DNA from 2 places in the Bradyrhizobium sp. CCBAU 45389 genome. Region 1 is predicted to be linked to the other one. Evidence: riboswitches for the same ligand, from Rfam matches in the RefSeq annotation. Region 1 holds a riboswitch; the other holds the start of a gene.
What was found. A riboswitch is a leader RNA that binds a small molecule or an ion and turns the genes downstream of it on or off. The one in region 1 is predicted to bind cobalamin.
Positions count from the first base shown of each region.

Region 2: another riboswitch for cobalamin. It lies ahead of metE (5-methyltetrahydropteroyltriglutamate--homocysteine S-methyltransferase); the one in region 1 lies ahead of XH79_RS03380 (energy-coupling factor ABC transporter permease).

Region 1 is NZ_LBIY01000002.1:776,122-780,933, reverse strand. It holds gene XH79_RS03390 (cobyrinate a,c-diamide synthase) at 1-752, shown strand, start outside; gene cobA (uroporphyrinogen-III C-methyltransferase) at 749-1,480, shown strand; cobalamin riboswitch at 1,526-1,745, shown strand; gene XH79_RS03380 (energy-coupling factor ABC transporter permease) at 1,783-2,460, shown strand; gene cobF (precorrin-6A synthase (deacetylating)) at 2,500-3,249, shown strand; gene cobT (nicotinate-nucleotide--dimethylbenzimidazole phosphoribosyltransferase) at 3,260-4,312, shown strand; gene XH79_RS03365 (histidine phosphatase family protein) at 4,305-4,812, opposite strand, start outside.
Region 2 is NZ_LBIY01000084.1:93,871-98,682, forward strand. It holds gene XH79_RS14850 (nodulate formation efficiency C protein) at 197-919, opposite strand; cobalamin riboswitch at 1,705-1,907, shown strand; gene metE (5-methyltetrahydropteroyltriglutamate--homocysteine S-methyltransferase) at 2,008-4,353, shown strand.

The DNA of each region.
Region 1 (4,812 bases):
CGAAGCGGCATCTCGGCCTCGTGCAGGCGGAGGAGCAGGCCGAGATCGGCAAGCTGATCGACGAGGCCGCGCGCTTTGTTGCCGAGCACGTCGATCTCGACGCGGTGTTGCGAGCGGCCGCCGGCTGGTCGCCGCAACCTGCCGCGAATGGCCTGAACGTGACGCCGCCCGGCCAGCGCATCGCGCTCGCCCGCGACGCCGCGTTTTCCTTCGTCTATCCGCACATGCTGGAAGCCTGGCGCGCGGCGGGCGCCGAAATCACGACATTCTCGCCGCTCGCCGATGAAGGCCCTGATACGAGCGCCGACGTTTGCTGGTTGCCCGGCGGCTATCCCGAGCTTCACGCAGGAAAGATCGCGGCCAATACGCGGTTTCGCACCGGCCTGCGCTCGTTCGCCGAGACGCGGCCGGTGCACGGCGAGTGCGGAGGCTATATGGTGCTGGGCGCAGGCCTCACCGACGCCGACGGTGTTCGTCATGAGATGACGGGTCTGCTTGGCCTGGAGACGAGCTTTGCCAAACGCCGCATGCATCTGGGCTATCGTCTTGCCGCCCTCGCGGCGCCTATGCCGGGGCATCAGGCGGGCGCGCGCTTGCGCGGTCATGAGTTCCACTATTCGACCATCCTTGCCCAGCCCGATACGCCGCTGGCGGTCGTGCATGATGCAACGGGCGCGGTCATCGCCGAGACCGGCTCGCAGCGCGGCCGTGCCACCGGCACTTTCTTCCATCTGATCGCGGAGGACCGGTGAGCGGTTTCGTCTCCTTCATCTCCGCCGGCCCCGGTGATCCCGAGCTCCTCACCGTGAAGGGCGCCACGCGGCTGCGCGAGGCCGACGTTGTGCTCTATGACGACCTCGCATCCGGCGCGATCCTCGATCTCGCCCGGCCCGGCGCCAATCTCGTCGCGGTGGGAAAGCGGGCCGGGCGGCCCTCGACCAAGCAGCACCATGTCAACCGCCTGCTGGTCGACTACGCCGTCACAGGCGCGCGCGTCGTGCGACTGAAGTCCGGCGATGCCGGGATATTCGGCCGGCTCGAGGAGGAGCTGGAGACGCTGCGCGAGGCCGGCATCGGCTACGAGATCGTTCCCGGCGTCACCTCGGCTTGCGTCGCCGCGGCGCAGGCGGGGATTCCGCTGACCCGGCGGCACACCTCGCGCCGCGTGCAGTTCGTGACCGGGGCCGATGTCACGGGCGAGCTGCCGCCAAACCTGAACTGGGCGGCGCTGGCCGACCCTGAAGCGACCACTGTCGTCTACATGGGCCGGCGCACCTTTCCGGCGCTTGCCGCAAAATTGATCGCCCACGGCCTCGCACCAACCACCCCGGCGCTGTTCGCCGAATCCCTCGGCCGATCCGACGAACGGCTGGTCCGCACCACGATTGCCGAGCTTGCCGAGCAGCTTGCACGGGGTGGGGCGGCTTCGACGGCCGCCGTCATCCTGTTTGGCGCGCTGGCGGGGGAATATCCATCATGACGGCCACTGCCGCCGTTCGCCCCTTGACGCCTGCAACGCGAAAGGGGCACACAAGAGGGGCATGGTGCTCGACGCGGCGCAAAGCGCCGGAGCATAATCGGGAATGGGGATGGGCGGACCCAGTTGCGGCGCCCAAAACCCCAGCCGCCCCCGCGACTGTAAGCGGTGAGGGGCTCCGATCAGCCACTGGGCCGCAAGGTCCGGGAAGGCCGGAGAACCCCAGTGAACCGCGAGCCAGGAGACCGGCCGTGCATGTTTTGAGGCCAAGGCCGTCGGGTGTGACGGCAGGAAGGAACTGAGCCATGCATATCGAACCCGGCGTCGTGACGGGCGCCAAGCTCGTGTTGAGTTACGCAACCGGCATCGCCGCAGGCGGCGTTGCCTTGAAGCTCGCGGCCGAGACCGTGCGCGAGCAGGGCATCACGTCGTTCGCCGCGCGAACGCTGGCCACCACCGCCCTCGTCTTCACCTTCTTCGAGATCCTGCCGCACTTCCCGGTCGGCGTCTCCGAGGTGCACTTCATTCTCGGCTCGACCCTGTTCCTGCTGTTTGGCGCTGCGCCCGCGGCCTTCGGCCTTGCGCTCGGCCTGTTGCTCCAGGGCGTGTTGTTCGAACCCGCCGACCTGCCGCAATACGGCATGAACGTCACGACGCTGCTGGTGCCGCTGTTCGGGATCCAGGCGATCGCCACACGGATCATTTCGCGCAACACCGCCTATGTCGACCTCAGGTATCGCCAGGCGCTGGCGCTCTCGACGACTTACCAGGCCGGCGTGATCGCCTGGGTGGCGTTCTGGGCGCTCTATGGCTCCGGCTTTGCCATGAGCAACCTCGCCAACATCGCGACCTTCGCGGCCTCCTACGCGCTCGTCATCGTGATCGAGCCGCTGGCCGATCTCGCCGTGCTGGCGCTGGCGAAGTCGCTGCGCGGTGTGACCGCGCCCGGCCTCGTCACCCCGCGCCTGCACAACGCGGCTTAAGAGACAAGGGGCGGCCGTCATGGCCGCCCCACACGCCCGATGCTCACACTCTCCCTGATAGGCATCGGTTGCGGCGATCCCGAGCAGCTCACGCGCGCCGCGATCCGCGCGATCAACGCGGCCGATCTCGTGCTGATCCCGCGCAAGGGAAGCGCCAAATCAGATCTCGCCGATCTCAGGCGGACGATCTGCACTGACGTGCTCACGAACGACACGACGCGCATTGCCGAGTTCGATTTGCCGGTGCGCGACGCGACCGAAGCTGACTACCGAAAGGGCGTGGACGATTGGCACGACGCCGTGGCCGCCGCTTGGTCGCAGACGATCGCGAGCCATCTCGTCGGTGACGGCAAGGTCGCACTGCTGATCTGGGGCGATCCTTCGCTCTACGATTCCTCGCTGCGCATCGCGCGGCGGCTGAATCCCTTGCCAAAGATCGAGGTCGTGCCCGGCATCTCCTCGATCCAGGCCTTGTGCGCGGCGCATGCGCTGCCGCTCAACGACATCGGCGAGCCGTTTCTGGTCACGACAGGCCGTCGCTTGCGCGAGGCCGGCTGGCCGCAGGGCGTCGACACGGTGGTGGTGATGCTCGACGGCGGCACCGCGTTCCAGTCGCTCGATCCGGCCGGGCTGTATATCTGGTGGGGCGCCTATCTCGGCATGCCCGATCAGATCGTGATGTCCGGCCCGCTCACTGACGCGGGTCCGCGCATCGTCGCTGTGCGGCAGGAGGCGCGCGAGCGGCATGGCTGGATCATGGACAGCTACATTCTCAAGCGCAGGCCGTAAGCGAGGCAGCATGCTCCCCGACTGGGTCACCCGGAAATGCCCCGATGTCTCCGCGATCCATCGCGACGCGGCGATCGCACGTCAGGCGCAACTTACAAAACCGACCGGCGCGCTCGGTCGGCTCGAGCAGCTCGCGATCGAGCTCGCCGGCCTGCAGGCGACCGAGCAGCCGCGCGCCGCGCGCGTGCCGATCATCATCTTCGCCGGCGATCACGGCATCGTCGCGCAGGGTGTGTCGGCCTATCCGCAAGCCGTCACCATCGCGATGATGGCGAATTTTGCTTCCGGCGGCGCCGCGATCTCGGTGCTGGCGCGCGAGCTGGGTTCGCGCCTGGAAGTCGTCGACGCCGGCACGCTGGCGCAGGGGGCGATGCCTGGCATCGTCACCGACAAGCCGCGCAATGGCACCCGCGATTTCAGCGTCGAGGCCGCACTCACGCCTGCAGAGCTGGCTTTCGCCTTCGATGCCGGCCAGCGCGCGGTTGCGCGTGCCGAGGCCAGCCAGCCTGATCTCCTGATCTTCGGCGAGATGGGAATCGGCAACACCACGACGTCAGCGGCGATCGCCGCGAGCCTGCTCGGGATCAGCGCCGAGGAGATCGCGGGCAGCGGCACCGGCGTCGATGCGGCCGGCCGGGCGCACAAGGCGCGCGTGATCGATACGGCGATTGCGCGTCATGGCGCTGCGGGCGCGTCGCCCGAAAAGATCCTGTGTGCCGTCGGCGGCCTCGAGATCGCGGCGATCTCGGGTGCCATCATTGCGGCCGCGCAGCGCCGCATCCCCGTGTTGATTGACGGCTTCATCGTGTCGGTCGCGGCGCTGGCGGCGGTGCGGCTCAATCCGTCGTGCCAGCCATTCCTGCTGCCCTCGCATCAATCGGCCGAGCAGGGGCATCGGCTGGTGCTGCGCGCATTGAACGTGCAGCCGCTGATCAGCCTCGATCTCAGGCTCGGGGAGGGATCGGGCGCCGCCATCGCTCTGCCGCTGGTGCGGTCGGCCTGCGCGCTCCATAACGGCATGGCGACCTTCGCGCAGGCCAATGTGCCGGATCGGCCTAGCTGACCCGCTGATTGACGGACACCACCCGCCAGCCGGCCGCGAGCCGATCGATCCTGGTCAGCGACAGCGGATCGATCACGAAGCGCAACGCCGCTTCCGGTGTGAGATCGAGCGCGATGCAGAGCGCGGCACGGATGGTGCCGGAATGCACGACGAGCGTTGCGGAGCCGGCTCCGATCCGCGACAGGCCCAGGCGGACGCGCGCGACCTGATCCCCAAAACTCTCGCCGCCCGGTGGTCTCAGGTGCGCAGGGTCGCTCCAGAATTGTGTGTAGGCCTCGCCACTGCTCGTTGCGAGCTCGTCATGCCGCCGGCCGGTCCAGTCGCCGAAATCCTGCTCGCCGAATTCGCTCATCAACACCGGTTCGAGCCCCAGCGCGCGCGCCGTCTCGATCGTGCGCCGCGCAGGGCTCGCATAGCTCGCAGCATCCCGCGGCAGGCGCGACCGCAGCGCTTCCAGTTGCGCGCGGTCGGTCAGGTCCGCCGGTGCATCGGCGGCATGG
Region 2 (4,812 bases), on a different contig from region 1:
AGGGTCGCTATCGCTGCCCCGTTCGCGGTAACTTCCTCGTCGCTTTCGTCTCAGCACTGGGCCCTTGGTGCCGCCTCGAGCCGATATGCTTACGGTTGCGGAGCCCTAAACAACAGAGCGGGTATGTCTGCAGTAGGCTCCGACGCGCCCGGCCATGGACGGGCTGCGGCGCGATATTGCGCTGCAAGATGGTTTACTAAGGCCTCTGCTCTCCTAAGTCTTCCTCTTCCTTTGGCTCGGTAGGTTGGAACCAGGAGCCAGGAGGGAATTTCGCGATGCGCTTGGCAAAGGAGGATTGTGGCTCCCAATCAGGTCCTTCGCTCTTCTCGAAGGAGATGACCCCATTGTGTGTAAAATAACGTGGTCCTTGGATACTACAGTTCACCACGAGCAGAATGCGCCACATATCACCTTTCTCGGTCGGCTTGTCATTCCGCTTCGGTAGGTAGTCCACTCCAACAGGATCGATGATAGTGCAGCGGCCGTGCCGCAGAAGATCGCCGAGCTGGCCTTGCGGCGTACTCACAAAGTTGAAGTTGGTCGGATCATGCAGAAAGTTAAGATTTGCGCCCCGTTCGCCATCTGCGACTTCAGTGGCGATCAACGAGAGCGCCAGGGCGCGCCAGCCCAACTCCATCGGCTTCGCATACGTTGAGGCGAGTTCAATCGTACCGTCGGGCGCGACTTTCCAGGCGATAACGTACTGTTCGTCCGATTTGTTGTCCCGGTGCCTGGTCCACGAAACGAAAACAAAGTCGTTTTGGCCAAGTTCAACAACGCCCCACATTTGAGGGACGAACTGGGCCACCATCGAAACATTGGAGATGATTTGTTCGATCGTCTCACCATTTTGCGCTCGCCAAGTTGACTTGAGTCGTTCGACAATGGGGCTGTCGCTGGCGCGAATATTGGTGCTCATGGCAGCCGGCCAGGCGAGGCAGATTAGAAATCCGCCCAGGCAAAGCCATGGCGCTGCTCTTCCAGACATTCTCTTCATAACCCTCAGCCTATCGCGTTTCATCCAGACATCTTTCAAAGCGGGCAACCTTGAACCTGCTATGAGCGAGCGCAAGAAATGTCCCGAGATGCTAGGGGGCACCGCTCTCCCGCGCCAGCAGGCGCTCCCCTCTATGTCACGCGCCGCTGACTTCCCTCGCCAGCGACAGCGTCAATTGGCTGAGCTGGACATGCCCAGCAGGAGGAGATTGGGCATGCCGAGCGATTGCATTCTTCGTGCCAGGCAATAGACAGAAATTTCCACGATTTCTGTGTCCCTCTTGTCGACTTTCCGACCTGCGCCCGTTTCGATGTCTTCATTCAGTGTATCCGCCGCAGCTGTTGTATCCTTGTGCCTTGGCCTATTCGATGTAGATCCTTTAGTCCGAAAACAGCTGGCCAACGGAGGTGCTGGGCGAGCCTCTGGAAATCGGAAGCCGCATCGCCAGTATTCTGCGCGAAACAGCGGTACTCCCCGCCGGCAAGCTGCTTCTGTCCCTTTCATCGGTCTGGCGCGCCGCATCGCCTCGACGCACCTCCGATGCTCATTGAGACATCTGACAAAGACATGTCTGATTACTGCATCTCTGATTGGAGAATGTCTCTAGATGGTGGTGAATCATACACATGCACGCTCATTCGCCTAGCAAATGTCGCAGATTGGCTTGGCACACAATCTGAGAGGTTGACGGAAGAGTTCTCCTGCCGATAATCCACGGCCGTCGAGGTTCTCCGGTGCCCATTTAATCCGGAGCTAAGAGGGAAGCCGGTGCGAATGCCGGCGCTGCCCCCGCAACTGTAAGCGGCGAGCCGCTGTCCAACGATGTCACTGAAGCCTCCAAGGCTTCGGGAAGGCCGGACAGCAGCGATGACCAGCAAGCCAGGAGACCTGCCCCGACAAAATATTGGTCCACGGGCGGGGTGTCTCGGTGGTGCGCCAAGCAGCCGTCGCACGCGCGACTCCCCTGCCTGCGTCCGCCATGGCCTCTGTCCCCAACAGGGGTTGATGCTATGTCTCTTCGCTCTCTTCCAATCGCTACGCTCGGAACGCCACGCATCGGTCCAAGGCGTGAGCTCAAACTCGCTCTCGAAAGCTACTGGGCCGGAAAGATCAGCGAACAGCAGTTGCACGAGGACGCATCCGGCCTGCGCGCAGCGAACTGGGCTCGTCAGAAATCTCTCGGCGTCACTATCATTCCGTCGAACGACTTCTCGCTGTATGATCAGGTGCTCGATACAAGTGTCATGGTTGGGGCCATCCCGGAGATCTACGCCTCGAAAGGAGAATCCGTTTCGCTCAAGACGTACTTCGCCATGGCCCGCGGATCACAATGCGACGACCAGGATGCGAGTTGCGGTCAGAGCCCACGGGGATCTGGCGCACCCGCGCAGGGAATGACCAAGTGGTTCGACACCAACTACCACTACATGACTCCCGAGTTCTACAGGGGACAAGCGTTCAGACTGTGCTCTCGCAAACCCATTGAAGAGTACGAGGAAGCAAAGGCTCTTGGCTTTCAGACCCGCCCGGTCCTGATCGGGCCGGTCACATTCTTGAAGCTCGGCAAGAGTGCCGATAGCGCGTTCCAGCCCCTCTCCCTTTTGGATGATCTGATACCGGTCTATATCGACGTTCTGCATGAATTGGCCGAACGAGGGGCTAGTTGGGTTCAGCTTGACGAGCCCTGCCTGGCCCTTGATCTCGATGAGGCGGCGCGAAAATCTTTGCTACATGCCTATAACCGGTTCGCAAAGGAGGGACCGGCCATCAAGATCATGGTTGCCAGCTATTTCGGCGCGCTAGGCGACAATCTAAATACTGCCTTGAACCTGCGAGTTTCCGGTCTGCACCTCGATCTTGTTCGAGCGCCAGAGCTATTGGATCAAATCATTGCTGAGGGCCGAAGAGATCTCATCATGTCGCTCGGTGTGATCGACGGCCGGAACATATGGCGCTCGAACTTGTCGTCGCTCCGTCAGCGGCTGGATCCAGCGATTGCGAAGCTCGGCAGGCACCGTGTGCAGCTCGCTCCATCCTGCTCGCTGCTTCACGTGCCGGTCGATGTTGAACTCGAGACCGGGCTTACGTCCGAGGTCAAGAGCTGGCTTGCTTTCTCGGTTCAGAAGATGCGTGAGCTTGCGATCCTGGGGCGGGTACTCGCAGGCGACCAGAATGTTGGGCTAGCTCTTGCCGATTCGGAACGCGCTGTGACTGCCCGCCGGACTTCGCCGAAGATCCATGATGCCAATGTCGCTGTCCGGATGAGGACGATCGACCAGACGATGCGCCGGCGCGCCAGCCCATTTGCCCGCCGTTCCGAGATCCAAAGGAAACGCTTTGGACTACCAGATTTTCCTACCACGACGATCGGATCGTTTCCACAGACCACAGAGGTCCGAAATGCTCGTGCGGCGCATGCGCGAGGTGCGATGAGCGACGAACAATACGACAGGTTCCTCAAGGAGGAGATAGCCCGCGCCGTACGTTGGCAGGAAGACATCGGTCTTGACGTCCTCGTGCACGGCGAATTCGAGCGTAATGACATGGTGCAGTACTTTAGCGAGCAACTCGCCGGCTTCGCATTTACCAGGAATGGATGGGTACAGTCCTATGGTTCGCGCTGCGTCAGGCCCCCGATCCTGTTTGGGGACGTAGTACGGTCGAAGCCGATCACCGTGGAATGGTGGCGCTACGCGCAATCACTAACCAGTAAGCCGATGAAAGCGATGTTGACCGGACCGGTGACGATCCTGAACTGGTCGTTTGTTCGCGATGATATTCCTAGAAGCGAGGTCTGCCGTCAGCTTGCGCTCGCGATCCGCGACGAAGTCCGGGATCTCGAGAATGCCGGTGCGGCCATGATCCAGATCGACGAAGCTGCACTCCGCGAAGGATTGCCATTGCGCCGATCGGACTGGAAGGCATATCTCGATTGGGCCGGAGATTGCTTCCGCATCTGCTCATCGGGAGTTGCCAATCAAACGCAAATCCATACACATATGTGCTACTCTGAGTTTAACGATATCATCGCTGCGATCGCTGCAATGGATGCGGATGTCATTTCGATCGAGTCGTCCCGCTCGAAAATGGAGCTACTGGATGCATTCAAGAAGTACGAATATCCAAATCAAATCGGACCTGGCGTGTACGACATCCACTCTCCACGCGTTCCCGAGGCGGGCGAAATGAAGCAGCTGATGGTGCTAGCTCGGACGCGTTTGCGGGATTCGCAGCTTTGGGTCAATCCGGACTGCGGCCTAAAAACGCGTAAATGGGAGGAGGTTCGGCCTGCGCTAACCAACATGGTCGCTGCCGCTCGCGAACTGCGCGCTGCAGCCTATCCGCAAAACCATTGATCCCGAGCCCGGGTCTGTTCTCGCCAAAGCTAATTCGCTTGTGGCCATTTGCGCTTTCCACAATGTCGAGGCAAGCCCTGGCGCCAACAAGAATGTCCGGTCCATTTCGTGGACCGGGGAAGGTGCAGGGTCGGAGGAACGACGGTGACGCGTCGCGCTACTTTCGTCGGCCGAGGGAGAATAGCTGATGGTTCGATCAAGGCGACAACATTCGCCAAAGGATCTGCGCCTATTATAAAGCACGAGTTTATCGCAGCTAAATTATGCGGTGGTATGCGACCGTACAGCCTGAGAGTTAAAAATCTACACCGACGTTTGTCGCTCCTGAGCACGATGGCAACGGTTGCGACAGCAACGAGAAAAGTCATGCTTGACTGAAAGCAAGGCACCCACCACGCTTCGGTCTGCTCGGAGATGATTCCCGTCAGGCTCGCTCATTCGATCGACGCTGCATAGTTT